One region of the Micromonospora sp. DT31 genome, then DNA from elsewhere that is predicted to be linked to it. Evidence: riboswitches for the same ligand, from Rfam matches in the RefSeq annotation. Region 1 holds a riboswitch; the other holds the start of a gene.
The links. A riboswitch is a leader RNA that binds a small molecule or an ion and turns the genes downstream of it on or off. The one in region 1 is predicted to bind cyclic di-AMP.
Positions count from the first base shown of each region.

Region 1 (7,619 bases):
CGGCCTTTCACTCGCTTGTCGGATCAGGCGGAGTAGCCACGGCTGGCGATCCAGTTCGCCAGGTCGATGGTGGTGACCCAGTACGACGGCAGCGACGGGTCGGCCGAGTCGACGATCCGCACGGTCCGGCCGTCGTTCTTGTAGCCGACCACGGCCACGTAGTGCCCACCCGGGAACGAGTGCCAGCCGCCGTTGAGGTCGACCACGTCACCGGCGACGTTCGCGACCACCGCCCGCCCCTTGGCGACGGCGCTCACCACGTCGGCCTGGAGCTGGTCCATCTGGGCCGGGGTGGCCGAGTCGCGGATCATCCGGGTCCGGTACGGGTCGCCCTTGACCTGCTGGTTGAGCACCCGGGTGGTGTCCTCGGCCGAGTTGGTGCCCATCTCGGTGGTGCCGAGCGCGGCCGCGAGGGTGTCCTGGCCGCGCTCGACGCCGGTGGCGCTGAGCGCGTTGCGCACCGCGGCCGGGCCGCAGTAGTAGTAGTTGATCTGTGCCTGGTAGTCGTAGTCGAGCATCCTGCTCGACGGCGGCTTCGGCGGCGCCGCCTTCGTGGTGGTGGTGTCCGGGTCCGCGGCGGCGCTCGCCGACGGCGACGTGCGGGGGGTGGGCGACGCGCTGGACGAGTCGCGGGGCGACGGGACGGCGACGCGCGCCTCGCCGCGGCTGGCCGCCTCGCCGACCCGGGCGTCGAGTCCGACCGTGGCCGTGCTCTCCTGCCGGGTTGGGGCGTCGTCGGTGACGGTGAGCGCCGTGCCGGCGCTGCCGGCCAGCACGAGCGCCGCCGCCGAGCCGGCGATGATCTGGTACGGACGTTCGGTCGTGATCCGTCGCAGCTGACGCTTCAGGTGGTGCTTCACGAAATCCTCCACGGGGGCGTGAGCGGCGCAGGCCGGCCCGGCACGCGGAAGGACTCACACGTGCTGGGGAGCCGGCGGGCCGAGGGATGGGTGCGCCCGCGTTGTGGGCGGGCCGGGGTGGTTACCGGGGGTGCGCGCCGGTCAGGCGCGCGCGGGACACTGCGGGGCCGTGGAGGCGGGGGATGGTCGAGGGATGGGCACGAGGCAGGGACTCCTTCCGTGGCCGCCGACCGGGTTAGCTGACGGATTCGGGCGGGAAGTACGCCCTACCGCGGGCCGTGGCTCGCGGATTCACCCCGATGGTGTGTGGGTTCCCGGTTCGTGCAAGCACGATTTGGCGGGTCAAGCGCGGCGACGCCTTCGGCGAACGGAAACCGCACCGGACGCGCCGACACTACCGGCGAGTAAGCGGGCCGCCAACCGCTGCGACCTGCGTAAACATCGGGCCTGACTACGGATTCGGAACAGCCGGTCACCGACTTCACTCAATGGGACAGGCGGTTTCGCAGGGCAGCGTCCGGCCGGAACCCGACGTCGCCGGGACGAAAACCCGCAGGTGCCGGGGTCGTACGAGGGCGTCGCGTGCCGACTGTCCGGTTCCGCGACGCGGGTGAGCCAAGTCACCCACTTTTCGTAACGATTCGGACCACGCGCCGGCTGTCAGCCGACGCGGGCCGGGCTCAAGCGGGTGCCACGTACCGCCGCCGGAGCCGGCACCCGGCTTGCCGGGGCGCTCGCGCCGGCCAACGCGGGGCGCAGCGCCAGGTCGGCCGCGTACGCCTCGACGGCCAGCGCGCGGGCGGCCTCGGCGGCCAGTTCCGCGTCCCGCCAGGCCAGCCGTTCCCGGTCGGCGGCGACCTCCCACCGGGACCGGCGGCCGTCCCGGACGGTCCGGGCCAGCACGACCTCCTGCTCGGCCGGGTGCCGGCGCGGGTCCCACCCGTTGCGGCGCGCCAGCGCGTCGGCGAGTTGACGGGCGGTCAGGTCGCCCCGCCAGTGCGCGCGCATGACGGCGTGGCGCAGCCAGCGTTCCCGGGCCGCGTACTCGGTCGGGGTCCGGGGGGTGCGCGGGGCCGGCAGCGCGCCGGCCCCGGCCAGGCGGCGCGCGGCGGTGTCCGCCTCGTCGTAGGCCGTCCAGGCCCGGTCCGCCTCGCTCCGCGCGGCCAGCCACTGCTCGCGGCGGCGGCGGAAGGTCTGGGCGGCCCCGGCGGCGGCCACCGCCACCTCCTCGGCGTACCGGACCAGGTCGGCCCGCTGGGTCGGATCCGGGTCGACGGTGGTCTCCGCCGCGCCCTCGCGTTCCGGGCGGGCGACCAGCACGGCCAGCAGGGCGAGGGCGAGCAGCAGCAGGGCGGACCAGATCGCGGCGGCCTCGGGGACCGCGGTGAGGAAGTGGTAGAGAGCGGTCTGCGACATGTCGGCACCTCACGGGAAGACGTGGCGGGGAACCCCGCTCGACCGTCCGACGCGGGACGCGGCGGGCGGGTGCGGGGTGGCGTTCGGTGGGTGCGGTGAACGGGCCGGCGGCCCGTGGACAGGTCAGCGGGTGGGCGGGGCCCGGGAACCGACCGACGCCGGGACCTGGCGGTCCGGAGTCGGACGTCTGTCGACCGGGTCGGCCGCCCGTGACGCCGGGGCCCCGGTGGCGCGGGCCGGCGGCTCGGCGGGGTGCGCGTACGCGGCGTGTGCCGCGGCCGACAGGTCGGTCGCCGCGCTCGGCGCCGACGCGGCGCTCGCGGCCCCGGGAGCCGGCACGACCGTCGGGGTGGCCGCAGGGGCGGCCATGGCGACGCCGGACGGCAGCGCGGCGGCGCCCAACGAACAGGCGACGACCACCGCGAGGCTGGCCAGCATCCGGGCGGTCCAGCGCGCCACCCACCAGGTGGGGCAGGTGAGCGCGATCGGAAGCACGGGTACAAATTACCGCCGATCCCACCAGGACGCACCGCCGCCGGGCGTGTCGCCGCGCCAGGTGACGGCTCAGTCGGGGCGGCCCCGGCCGGCGTACTCGACCCCGTCGGCGGGCGCGCGGGGGGCGGGCACCCGCGGCGCCGGCCCGGCGGCGGGCGCGTCCGCGCGGGCGCGGCGCGACGGGCCGAGCAGGCGCATCATCGGCAGTTCCACCCAGCGGTGCAGCGCGGCGGCGAGCGCCAGGGTGAGCAGCAGGAAGCCGAGTACCGCGAGCGGACCCCGCCAGCCGGGCAGCCCGGTCCCCCAGTCCCCGGTCAACCGCAGCACGGTCGTCATCACCAGCACGTGCACCAGGTAGAAGGCGAACGACACCTCGCCGAGCCAGATCATCGGACGCGACCGCCAGGGGGTGGACCGGCCGCGCACGTCGGCGTCCGCCGCGGCGGCGATGACCAGCAGGTACGCCACGGCGAGCAGGGCCGCCCAGAGCTCGGCCCGGATCCACAACGCGGCGACGACCCAGGTGCCGACGAAGATCCCGCCGGCCACGGTCAGGTTGGGTCCGCGCCAGCGACCCCGGCGCATCAGCTCGGCGGCGGCCACACCCATCCAGAACTCCAGCGACCGGGTCACCGGGAATATCTGCGTGAACCACCACCGCTGGTCCTCCGCCAGCAACTGCTGCCCCGGCCACAGGGCCAGGATCAGCAGCGGCGCGGCGACCAGCACAGCCCGCAGCACGCCCGTGCGGGCCCGGCGCAGCCACGGCACCACCAGCGGCAGGCACAGGTAGAAGGCCAGTTCGCAGGAGAGCGACCAGCTCACGTTGTTGACGCTGTAGAAGTAGCCGTCGAGCGGGATCCACGCCTGCACCAGGAACAGGTTGCCGATCGCGGCCCAGGGCAGCACCGGGTCGGCGAACCAGGCCGCCACCATCAGCGCCGCCAGGAACGTCACCACGTGGTTGGGGTAGATCTTGGCGAGCCGACGGCGCAGGAACCGGTGGGCCGCCTCACCGTCGCGGTAGGACCAGACCAGCACGAACCCGCTGAGGATGAAGAAGAACTCGACGCCGGACAGGCCGAGGCTGAACCCCTTGTCCATCACTGCCTTCAGGCCCGGCTCGGCCATGATCCCCATGGTCGCGGCGTGGAAGCAGAACACCAGCAGTGCGGCGATCCACCGTAATCCGGTCAACGACGGCAGATGCGGAGCACGGGTGACGGTTGGGGCGCTCGTCATCCCGGGGACCCTACCCGGTGGTAGCGCGCCCTCTGCCGCCGTGGCGTCGTCCGCGGTCGCCCAGCGACGGTGGATAAGATTCCGTTCCGGCACACGCGGGCGGCTGTCCGGCTCCCGCGGGCACGCCGTGCCCTATGGAAGGTGAGCAAGCGGATGCACCAGCGGATCCTGCTCCGCGCCCGCAAGGGCCCGTTCGACGTCCTGACGCCGGAGGAGACGTTCGCCGGCAACTGGATCGGCGACAACAGCGGCAACCTGGTCTTCAGCCACGCCGCGCACAAGCTGCTCGCCACCTCCACCGCCGAGATCACCGCGACCCGCTCCCCCGCCGACCCGCGTCTCGCCGACGAGATCAACGAACGGTACGACGTGTTCGTGGTGCCGCTGGCCAACGCCTTCCGGCGCAGCTTCCTGCACCGCCTCGCCCCGATGACCCGGCTGATCGAGCGGCTGAAGATCCCGGTGGTGGTGCTCGGCGTCGGCGTGCAGACCAACGTCGACGGCGACCGGGAGTACCTGCGCCCGATCGACGAGGCGGTCAGCGCGTTCTGCCGGGCCGTGCTCGACCGTTCGCACAGCATCGGGGTACGCGGCGAGGTGACCGAGAGCTACCTGCGCACCCTCGGCTTCTCGGCGGTGGAACAGATCGGCTGCCCGTCGATGTTCCTGCACGGCGACAACCTCCGGGTGGAGAAGGGCCGCCCGGAACTGACCCCGGACGCCCGGGTGGCGCTGACCATCTCCCCGTACGTCCGCTCGATGGCCTCGGTGGTCCGCCACCACCACGAGCGCTACCCGAACCTGTGCTACGTGCCGCAGGACCTGCGGACCCTCGGCACGCTGCTGTACGGCGACGCGCCCGAGCACCGGGGCCAGCGCAGCGACATTCCGCTGCACGCCTCGCACCCGCTGTTCGTCGAGGACAAGGTGCGGATGTTCGTCGACCCGTGGACCTGGCTGTCGCACCTGTCGGAGTTCGACTTCGCGTTCGGCACCCGCATCCACGGCACCATCACCGCGCTGATGGCCGGCACCCCCGGCTACCTGTTCGCCCACGACTCGCGCACCCTGGAACTGGCCCGCTACTTCGGCATCCCGCACCGGATCATGCGGGACGTGCCGACCGACGTGGACGCCGCCGACCTCTACGCCGAGGCCGACCTCAGCGCGCTCAACGACGGTCACAAGGCCCGCTTCGCGACCATCACCGCGTTCCTGGCCAAGCACGACCTCGGCACGTCCTTCGCCGACGGCGACAGCGCCGCGGCGTTCGACCGTCGGGTCAGCGAGACGGTCTTCCCGCCGGCCGTCCGTCCGGTCGGCGCCGCCCCGCGCGACGAGCTGCTCACCCGCATCGAGCGGCTGCGCGACGAGAACATCGCGCTCACCGAGACGATCGACGGGTTCCAGTCGCAGCGGCTGCGCGAGCGGCTCAAGAAGGCCGTCCCGGGCACGGTCCGCCGGATGCTGCGCCGCTGATCGTCGTACGCCTGTTCGACAGTCGGGTACGATCGGCGACGTGCCCGACGTCGCGTACCAGCCCTCGATGCTCGACCTGGCCGAGCAGGGTCCGACCCTGGGTCCGCTCGCCGGACGGTTGCGCCGGCACGAGCTGAGCCGGGGTGCGTGGGTCGACCACCTGCCCGGCTGGGTGCGGGGCTCCGACGAGGTGCTCGACACGCTGCGCGACGACGTGCCGTGGCGGGCCGAACGCCGCACCATGTACGACACCGAGGTCGACGTGCCCCGGCTGCTCTGCTGGTATGCCGCCGGCCGCCCACTGCCGCACCCGGTGCTCACCGCGGCCCGCGACGCGCTCACCGCGCACTACGCCCCCGAACTGGGCGAACCGTTCGTCACCGCCGGCATGTGCCTCTACCGCGACGGCCGCGACAGCGTCGCCTGGCACGGCGACACCCACGGCCGTTCCGCGCACACCGACACCCTGGTGGCGATCGTGTCCTTCGGCTCACCCCGCGCGCTGCTGCTGCGCCCTCGCGGTGGTGGCGACGGCCTGCGTTTCCCGCTGGGCCACGGCGACCTCGTGGTGATGGGCGGCTCCTGCCAGCGCACCTGGGAGCATGCGGTGCCGAAGACCGCCCGCCCGGTCGGTCCCCGGGTCAGCGTCCAGTTCCGCCCAGCCGGGGTGGCCTGAGGCCGGGCCGGCACCGTGGCCCCGCCCGACGCGTGCTAGAAACAACTCTCAGGGTCGACCACGCCCCCGGTCACGCACGACGCGAAGGGCGACCGATGACCCAGTCCCCCACCACCCGATGGTCCCCGTGGGCTCTGCACGGCGACGGCCGGACCGTACGCCCCGGCGACGTGGTCCAACCCGACGAACGGCTCTCCTGGCCGCGCACGATCGGCATCGGCGTGCAGCACGTGGTCGCCATGTTCGGCGCCACCTTCACCGTCCCGCTGATCACCGGCTTCCCGCCCGCCACCACCCTGTTCTTCTCCGGCCTCGGCACGCTGCTGTTCCTGCTGATCACCGGCAACCGGCTCCCGTCGTACCTGGGGTCGTCGTTCGCGTTCATCGCGCCGGTGCTGGCGTCGAAGACCGACGGCGGCATCGGCGCGGCCCTGGGCGGCATCGTCGTCGCCGGTGTCGCGCTCGCGGTGGTCGGCGTGGTGGTGCAACTGGCCGGCTCCCGCTGGATCGACGCGCTGATGCCGCCGGTGGTGACCGGCGCGATCGTCGCGCTGATCGGGCTCAACCTGGCCCCGGTGGCCTGGGACGGCGGCGGCGCCGGCACCGGCGTCAAGGCGCAGCCGGTGATCGCCGTGGTCACCCTGGCCGCGATCCTGCTCACCACCGTGCTGTTCCGCGGCTTCGTCGCCCGACTGTCCATCCTGGTCGGTGTGGTCGTCGGCTGGGTGCTCGCCGCGCTGACCGGCCAACTCGACCAGCAGGCCGTGACCGGGCTGCGACAGGCGGCCTGGGTGGGGTTGCCCGAGTTCCACACGCCGAGCTTCGACCTGCGCGCCGTCGTGCTGGTCATCCCGGTGATCCTCGTGCTGGTCGCGGAGAACGCCGGGCACGTCAAGGCGGTCGCGGCGATGACCGGCCGGAACCTGGACCGGGACATGGGTCGGGCGCTGTTCGGCGACGGCCTCGCCACCGTGCTCGCCGGGTCCGGGGGCGGCTCCGGCACCACCACGTACGCGGAGAACATCGGCGTGATGGCGGCCACCCGCGTCTATTCCACGGCCGCCTACTGGGTGGCCGGCGGCGCGGCCGTCCTGCTGGGACTCTGCCCGAAGTTCGGCGCGCTGATCCTCACCGTGCCGGCCGGGGTGCTCGGTGGCGCCACCACCGCCCTGTACGGCCTGATCGCCATCCTGGGCGCCCGGATCTGGATCGAGAACCGGGTCGACTTCCACGACCCGATCAACCTGTTCACCGCCGCCGTCGCGGTGATCATCGGCGCGGCCAACTACACGCTCACCGCCGGTGACCTGTCCTTCAACGGCATCGCCCTGGGCACCGCCGCCGCCCTGGTCATCTACCACGGGATGCGCCTGGTCGCCCGCCTGCGCGGCACCACCCCCGAGTCCCGCCAGTCCCCCGAACCCGAAGTCTGACCGAACCACCGCCGCGGT
Region 1 is NZ_JBNCKZ010000037.1:60-7,678, forward strand. Features, by position in the region: gene ACLQ2X_RS27915 (C39 family peptidase) at 24-872, opposite strand; cyclic di-AMP (ydaO/yuaA leader) riboswitch at 1,070-1,210, opposite strand; gene ACLQ2X_RS27920 (hypothetical protein) at 1,521-2,276, opposite strand; gene ACLQ2X_RS27925 (hypothetical protein) at 2,400-2,771, opposite strand; gene ACLQ2X_RS27930 (acyltransferase family protein) at 2,841-4,013, opposite strand; gene ACLQ2X_RS27935 (polysaccharide pyruvyl transferase family protein) at 4,167-5,492, shown strand; gene ACLQ2X_RS27940 (alpha-ketoglutarate-dependent dioxygenase AlkB) at 5,560-6,168, shown strand; gene ACLQ2X_RS27945 (uracil-xanthine permease family protein) at 6,264-7,601, shown strand.

Region 2 (7,619 bases), on a different contig from region 1:
CTGGCGGCCAAGAAGAAGCAGATCGACTCGGAGATCAAGCGGCTGACCGCCATGTTGCCGGTCACCTCGATCCGCCCGGCGGGGTGCCCGAAGGTCGACGGTGTGGTGAGTAGCGCCGCGCGTACCGCGATCAAGACGGCGTGCGCGCAGGTCGGCGACCCGTACGTGTGGGGTGCCACCGGCCCGAACTCGTTCGACTGCTCCGGCCTCACCCAGTACGCGTACAAGGCGGCGGGTATCTCGCTGACCCACTTCACCGGCGCCCAGTGGAACGAGGGCCGCCGGATCAAACAATCCGAGGCGCGACCGGGTGACCTGGTGTTCTTCGGTTCTCCTCTGCACCACGTCGGGCTCTATCTCGGCGACGGGGTGATGGTGCACGCGCCCCGGACCGGTAAACCGGTCCAGGTGTCGAGCATCAGCACGATGTCGATCGCCGGCTTCGTCCGGGTCGCCTGACGCCGCCACGCGAAAGGCCCCCGGTCCGTACGGACCGGGGGCCTTTGCGTTGTCGGTGTACGCGTCAGCGCGGCGCACCGAGCGGGGACGGCAGGATCAGCACGTCGTCCAGGTTCACGTACATGATCCGGTGGCCGAACTGGACCTGCACGTACCGGTTGTCACCCCGGACCACGGTCCGGTCGCCCGGCGCCGAACCGTCGAACGAGACGGCCCGGTAGTACTCGCCGGGCAGCACCCCGCCGACCGCGTACCGCTGGCCGGCGGCCAGCGTGTACTGCAACGGCGAGATGGTCTGGTAGGGGATGGTCTCCGGGTAGGCGGCCTGCTCCGGGTAGGCGCGGCCGTACACCGGGATGGTGGCCTTGCCCGGCCGTGGGGTCACCACGAAGCCGGTCGCCCACTTGGCGGTGGGCGCCGAGGCCGGGTTGAGGAACCAGGCCTTCTGGCCGAGGTACCAGATCGCCGTCCAGTCACCCTGGCGGCCGGCGAGCGCGTACGTCTGGCCGGCGGAGGCGCGGGCGCCGTGGTCGGAGATGTACATCGTGTCCGGCGTGCCGTCCGGGCGCAGCGCGATGTCGTTGACGAGCGGGGCGTCCGGGCTCGGCGCGGTCCGCAGGACGACCGCCGAGGAGCCGCGCGACGGGCACGGCTCGGCCGGCGGGGTGGGCTTCGGCACGCCCGGCGGCTGCTGGTTGCAGCCGACGAACGCCGGCCGGTTGGTGGCGAAGTCGGGGTCGATGGTGACCAGGCCGGTGCGGGCGGTGCCGGTGGTCCGGAACGGCGCCTTCATCAGGTCGAAGTAGTGCGACCAGTCCCAGTACGGTCCCGGGTCCCAGTGCATGCCGCGCACCGTGGCGGCGGTGGTGCCGGGCACGTTGTCGTGGCCGATGATGTGCTGCCGGTTCATCGGGATGCCGAACTTCAGCGCCAGGTGGCGGACCAGCTTGGCGGAGGTGCGGTACATCGCCTCGGTGTACCAGGTGCCGTGCCCGGCGAAGCCCTCGTGCTCCAGGCCGATGGACTTGGCGTTGACGTACCAGTTGCCGGCGTGCCAGCCGACGTCCTTGGCCTTGATGTGCTGGGCGATGTAGCCGTCCACCGAGCGCAGCGTGTAGTGCCAGCCCAGGTAGTCGGCCCGCTTCACCAGGTCGACGCTCGGGCCGAAGTAGCCCTCGGTGTCGTGGATGACGATGTACTCGATCTTCTGCTGCTTCGGCCGGTTGGCGAGGTCGTGGTTGCCGTAGTCGCCCGGGTCCGCGCTGAGCTGCTCGTACGGCGCGGGGATCCATTCGCAGGCCAGCCGGACCGGGCACTCCAGTCCGTCGGGCCGTTCGGCGTTCCGCAGGCCGAGCCGGGCCAGTTTGGAGCGGTCCGGTTGGGCGACGGTGGCGGCGAGCGTGACCTTCTGCCCGTCGTCGGTGATCCGGGAGGCGCCCTGGCCGAGCTGGTCGTAGACCTCGTCGGCGAAGGCCGCCGCCCCGTCGGACGTGTCCGCGCCGGAGTAGCGGGCCACGGCGCCGTACCAGGCCGCCGGGTCGCTGCCGGCGCCGACCGGCCCGCCCAGCGTCTTCTGGTACGAGGCGAGCAGCGCCGCGCCGCCGCGGATGTTCGCGGCCGGGTCGGTGCGAAGCGTCCGCTCGTCGAGGCCGGTCAGCGTCGCTGCGGTGCCGAGTGTCTGCAGCGCCGCGCTCGGCAGCGGGGTCTCCCGCGGCGGCGCGGCGGCGGTGGCCGGGTCGAGGGTGAGCGGGCGGGAGTCGTCGCCGCGCGGGTCCTCGTCCTCGTCGACGTGGGCGCTGCCCGGCGTGGCGAGGATGTGCGCCGCGTCGGTCAGGTGCATCGGGCCGTATCCGCCGCTGGTGCTGGGCTGGCCGGGATGGGTGTCCCAGCGGGACTCCAGGTAGGAGACGCCGAGCAGGACGTTCTGCGGTACGCCGTACTCGGCCGCTGCGGCGGCGTACTGCTGCTGCCGGTCGCTCGTCGGTGCGGCCGGCTGCGGCGCGGCGCTCACCGGGGCGGTGGTCGCCAGCGCGGTGGCCGTGGCCACCGCGGCGGCGAGCAGTATCCGCCGGCCCGACGGCGGGGGTGAGAGGTGCATCGAACCTCCTGGACAGGGATGGGTGTCACTGCCCCTCAACCTCACTCCGCGTACCCCGTGACGGTCAATACCTTTCCAGCAGGTAATCTCCCTTGAAAGAAAACTTCACATCGCCCCTCCGGTTCGACACCGACCGTCACGGCGCTCCGAGTTGCGGATCGATCACGATCGTCCTTACTCTGGTCAAATGTCGGCCGCCAGTCTCACCGTCCATCCCGGTCGGTGACGGTCCGGCACCGCCGAGTCGCCCGCGGGCGAGCCGGGGACCCAGGTACCTGGGGTGAATCCGCAGCACTGCGGTAGGGCGACTCCCTTCCCGCCCGAACCCGTCAGCTAACTCGGTAGGCGGTACGGAAGAAGGAGCACGGACGCCCGGTGGCACACCATGCCCGGCGGCCAGCGTCCGACCGGTCGATCGACCGGTCCACGGCTGCGCCGCGTTCCCGCTGGTCCCGCTGCACCACCGCCCTCGCCGCACTGATCAGCACCGCCGTCGTCCTGACCGGCGGTGCCACGGCGGCCCATGCCGAACCCTCGGTCACCGAGATCGAGGCCCAGATCGACCGCGACTGGAACAAGCTCGAACCCGTCATCGAGCAGGTGAACGCCGTACGCGAGCAACTCGCGGCGCGGCGCAAGCAGGCCGACGCCCTCGGCCGGCAGATCGCCCCGCTCCAGGCCCGGGTGGACGCCGCGCTCGGGCAGGTCGGCGGGCTCGCCGCCGACGCCTACAAGGGCGACAACCTCTCCACCGTCAACGTGCTGCTGGGCAGCCGGTCCCCCGGTGACCTGGTCAACGGCCTGGAACTGCTCGACCGCTTCGCGCATCACCAGCGCGAGCAGGTGCGATCGGTCGCCGCGCTGCGCGACGAACTGGCGGCCAGGAAGAAGCCGCTGGACGAGATGATCGTCGGCCTGGCCCGCACCGAGGCCCAGCTCGCGGCGAAGAAGAAGCAGATCGACGCCGAGATCGCCCGGCTGCAGAAGTTGCGGCTGAAGGTCTACGGCAACGGGGGTGGCGGGCCGCTACGCCCGGCGCCCTGCCCGGCCGGCTACCCCGGCGGCGCGGCGGGCACGGCGGTCAAGTTCGCCTGCGCCCAGATCGGCAAGATCTACGTCTGGGGCGCGGCCGGTCCGGACCACTTCGACTGCTCCGGCCTGACCCTCGCGGCCTGGGGCAGGGCCGGCGTCTCGCTGCCGCACAACGCCCGCCAGCAGCACGGCGTGACGAAGCGGGTGAGCCGCGCCGAGCTGCGCGCCGGTGACCTGGTCTTCTACTACGGGGACCTGCACCACGTGGCGATGTACGTGGGCGAGGGCTGGGTGGTGCACGCCTCCCAGTCCGGCAAGCCGATCACCATGAAGCGCGTCGAGGACGGCCCCATCCACAGCTACGGCCGCCCCGGCTGAGGTGTGTAAGGAAGGGCCCCTTCTTAACGCCTCCGGTAGAGGAAGGGGCCCTTCTTGACAGGTGTGGGGCGCGATCAGCGCGTCGGCCAGGTGCGCCAGCTCTGCCACGACCGGCTCGGCGTCGGGCCGCGCTGCCCCTGGTAGCGCGAGCCGTAGACGGCCGAACCGTACGGGTGCTCGGCCGGCGAGGACAGCCGGAAGATGCACAACTGGCCGATCTTCATCCCCGGTCGGAGCGTGATCGGCAGGTTCGCCACGTTCGACAGTTCCAGCGTGACGTGTCCGGAGAAGCCGGGGTCGATGAAGCCCGCGGTCGAGTGGGTGAGCAGGCCCAGCCGGCCCAGGCTCGACTTGCCCTCCAGTCGCCCGGCGAGCTGGTCGCCGAGCGAGATCACCTCAAGCGTGGAGGCGAGCACGAACTCGCCCGGGTGCAGCACGAACGCCTGGCCCTCGGGCACCTCCACCATCGACGTCAGGTCGTCCTGCTGGATCGACGGGTCGATGTGTGTGTAGAGGTGGTTGTTGAAGACCCGGAACAGCCGGTCCAGGCGTACGTCGATGCTCGACGGCTGCACCAGCGTCGGCTCGAAGGGCTCCAGCGCGAGCGTGCCGGCCTTGATCTCGGAGACCAGGTCGCGGTCGGAGAGCAGCATCGGAACACCATAGCGACCGGTATGGGTGACCTGCGTGTCGCACTACATCTTCGTACACGTGTTCGATAGGATGTCCGCATGGCTTCCTGGTCCGAATTCGCCGTCGACGAGCCTCGACTCGCCGACGAGATCCGCCTCCTGATGCAGCAGTACGGGCCGGGCTTCGGCTATCTCGCCACGGTCCGCGCCGACGGAGCCCCCCGGGTGCATCCGGTCTCCCCGGTGATCACCGACGACGGGCTCTGGTGCTTCGTCATCGACTCGCCGAAGCGCCGAGACCTCGAACGCGACGGCCGCTACGCCCTGCACTCCTTCCCCCCGGAGGACAGCGACGACGAGGCCTACGTGGCGGGCCGGGCCCGGCCGGTGACCGACCCGGCCACCGTGGCGAAGCTGGCCCGGATCAGCCGGGCGGCACCGCACGGCGACTGGCGGCTGTTCGAGTTCACCGTCGAGGCGGCCATGTTGACCCGCCGCGACCCGGTGGCCCAGCCCGGCGCGGGTCGGCCGCAGGTCCGCGTCTGGCTCGACCCGCGCGGAGCGGCGCCGGCCCGCCGGGACTCGCTCGTCGGGGAGGGCCGGCGCGGCCGGCACGGCTTCGACACCCGTCGCCCGGCCGCCTGACCCGGGCCCCCACGAGCGGTGCCGGCCCCGTCCGAGGACAGGGCCGGCACCGGTACGCGGTGACGGCGGTCAGGCCGCGCGGTAGGTGTTCCACGCGGTCAGCATCCGGCTCGCCTGGCCGGTGGTGAACTGGTTCATGCAGGTGTCGTACGTGTAGTCCATGAAGTTGTTGATCGGGTCCTTGCCGCTGGTGGAGCAGGTGTCCCGGCCGGTCGGGCACTGGTATGCCGGGGAGGCCTCGGCGGGGGTGTCGGAGACGCTGTCGCCTGAGCCGGAGCAGCCGCCCTGGAAGGTGTGGTAGAGGTTCAGCCAGTGGCCGACCTCGTGGGTGCCGGTGTCACCCTGGTTGTAGTTGGCCGCCGTGCCGCCCGGCAGCGACTCGGCGAGGACGACCACGCCGTCCATCTTGTCCAGCGTCCGCTTCGGGAAGGTCGCCCAGCCCAGCAGGCCGTCGCTCAGCTCGCCCAGGTAGATGTTCAGCGTGTTCTTGCCGCCCTGCCGCAGCGAGGTCTTCATCGAGCGCTCGGCGGAGGAGCCCTGCACGATCGGGTACCACGACGTGTTCGTCACCCGGTTGATCTTCGAGAGTTGGAACGCGAAGGCGGTGGCGGCGCCGCCGGTCGAGCCCGCGTACGACTGGTTGAGCACGCTGATCTGCTGGGTGATCAGCGAGTCCGGGATGTTGCCGCCGGCCCGGGTGCTGTTCTCCTGGATGACGTGCACGACGACCGGAATGGTCACCGTGGCGAGCGGGGCGACCGCCTCGGTCCGGAAGGCGGCCCGCTCGCGCTGCGCGGCGGCGAAGTCGGCCTCACGCTCGCGTACCTGCTTGGCGGTCAGCTCGTTCGGGTCGTGCTTGGCCTTGCCACCCTTGGCGACTCGGGCGGCGGTGTGGGCATCGGCCGGCTCGGCGCAGGCGGCACCGGTCGGGGCGGCCGAGAAGGCCGAGGCAGCGGGGACGACGCCGACGGCGGCGGTGCTGAGCAGCAGCGCGAGGGTCGACGTCGCGACACCGGCGGTACGCCGGGTCAGCAGGTTGGGACGGAGTCCCATGGGCCCACCTCTTTCTGACGGCGTGGCAGGGGGGTGTGTCACGCCGGTGCGGAAACGTGGGGCAGACGTTACAACCCATCGATGCATTTGAGAACGGCCGAATGTTGCCGGGAGGCAACATCCCTTGCTCAGCCGTGTTGCGGACTCTTGATCAACTCAATCTCGGTGAGGTGGTGCGGTCCGACACCCTCCGCGACCGCCACCGCGCCAACGTGGCGAGGGGGCACCTGGGTGCAGGGCGAGAAGGCGGTCAGGTAGAGTGGGGCCGCCTGCGGGTGTAGTTCAATGGCAGAACATCAGCTTCCCAAGCTGACAGTGCGGGTTCGATTCCCGTCACCCGCTCCACGCGAAAGGCCCTGGCCAGGACGACAGTCCCAGCCAGGGCCTTCGATCTTCTGGTCGATGCCGGAGGTGCGGTAGACGATGTTGTCGTTGCGGTTGCCGGGCTGCGGTTCACCCAGGGCCACGACGAGACGGGTGTGGGCGTCGATGGCGACGTGCAGGTTCGTCGAGTAGCGGTAGTTCTTGCTCGGTGCCGCGAGGTGGTGGTCGCGGGTCGGGACCAGGGTGCCGTCGACGATGGCGATCTGGTCAACCCGACGCCGGCGTACCGGAGGCAGGGCCAGCAGCGGCCCGAGGGTGTCGACGACTGCCGCCCCGGCCGCCCGTACGCGATCGCGTCAGCGCCGCGTTCAGCGACCAGCCGGACCAGCAGGCGGAACTGGACGGGCTGCAACCCGGTGAACGGGAAGATCTACTCCTGGCGGGCCGCCGGAATCACCTGCACCCCGGCACGATCCACCATGGACGGCCGACGGAACTACGAGACGTCCCTTAGACCGATACCAGGCCAAGGCGCGTGATCGGTCGCCGTGTGCCGGTTGTCGCGGCAGCGCAGCCAGCCCGCAACGACCACGGCGGGCAAGGCGAGGAACATGCCGACCAGATGGGAAGCCACTGCCCATGAGTCGAGGCCGGACCCGTCCATCCCCTCGTGGTCGATGAACAATGCCAAGCCGCCACACGGGGCTAACAGCACTGCCATCACGGCGGCACCCACCCATAGCAGAGCCGTCGAACGACGGATAGCAGCCGTCATCAAAACGACGCTCACCGCGATCGGCACGCCCAACAACACGCCCGCCCGACTCCAGTCGATCCCCTGCGGGCCGTCGGTCGCGAGACGAAGCTCGGCGTCAACCAAGGCCCAACTCCAACCAGCCGCGATGTTGGACAAGCTGAGAAACGCACCCGCCCACAGGAACGACACAGCCCGCACGGCGGCAGCGTAGTCGCCGCGTCAACTCACGGTCGACACTGCC
Region 2 is NZ_JBNCKZ010000005.1:191,071-198,689, forward strand. Features, by position in the region: gene ACLQ2X_RS11195 (NlpC/P60 family protein) at 1-459, shown strand, start outside; gene ACLQ2X_RS11200 (N-acetylmuramoyl-L-alanine amidase) at 524-2,557, opposite strand; cyclic di-AMP (ydaO/yuaA leader) riboswitch at 2,785-2,919, shown strand; gene ACLQ2X_RS11205 (NlpC/P60 family protein) at 2,933-3,967, shown strand; gene dcd (dCTP deaminase) at 4,042-4,620, opposite strand; gene ACLQ2X_RS11215 (pyridoxamine 5'-phosphate oxidase family protein) at 4,699-5,244, shown strand; gene ACLQ2X_RS11220 (zinc metalloprotease) at 5,314-6,297, opposite strand; tRNA gene ACLQ2X_RS11225 (tRNA-Gly) at 6,569-6,642, shown strand; partial or broken gene ACLQ2X_RS11230 (transposase) at 6,681-7,051, opposite strand; gene ACLQ2X_RS11235 (hypothetical protein) at 7,118-7,576, opposite strand.
Region 2: linked by a shared signal. The riboswitch ahead of ACLQ2X_RS11205 (NlpC/P60 family protein) and the one ahead of ACLQ2X_RS27915 (C39 family peptidase) in region 1 are both predicted to bind cyclic di-AMP.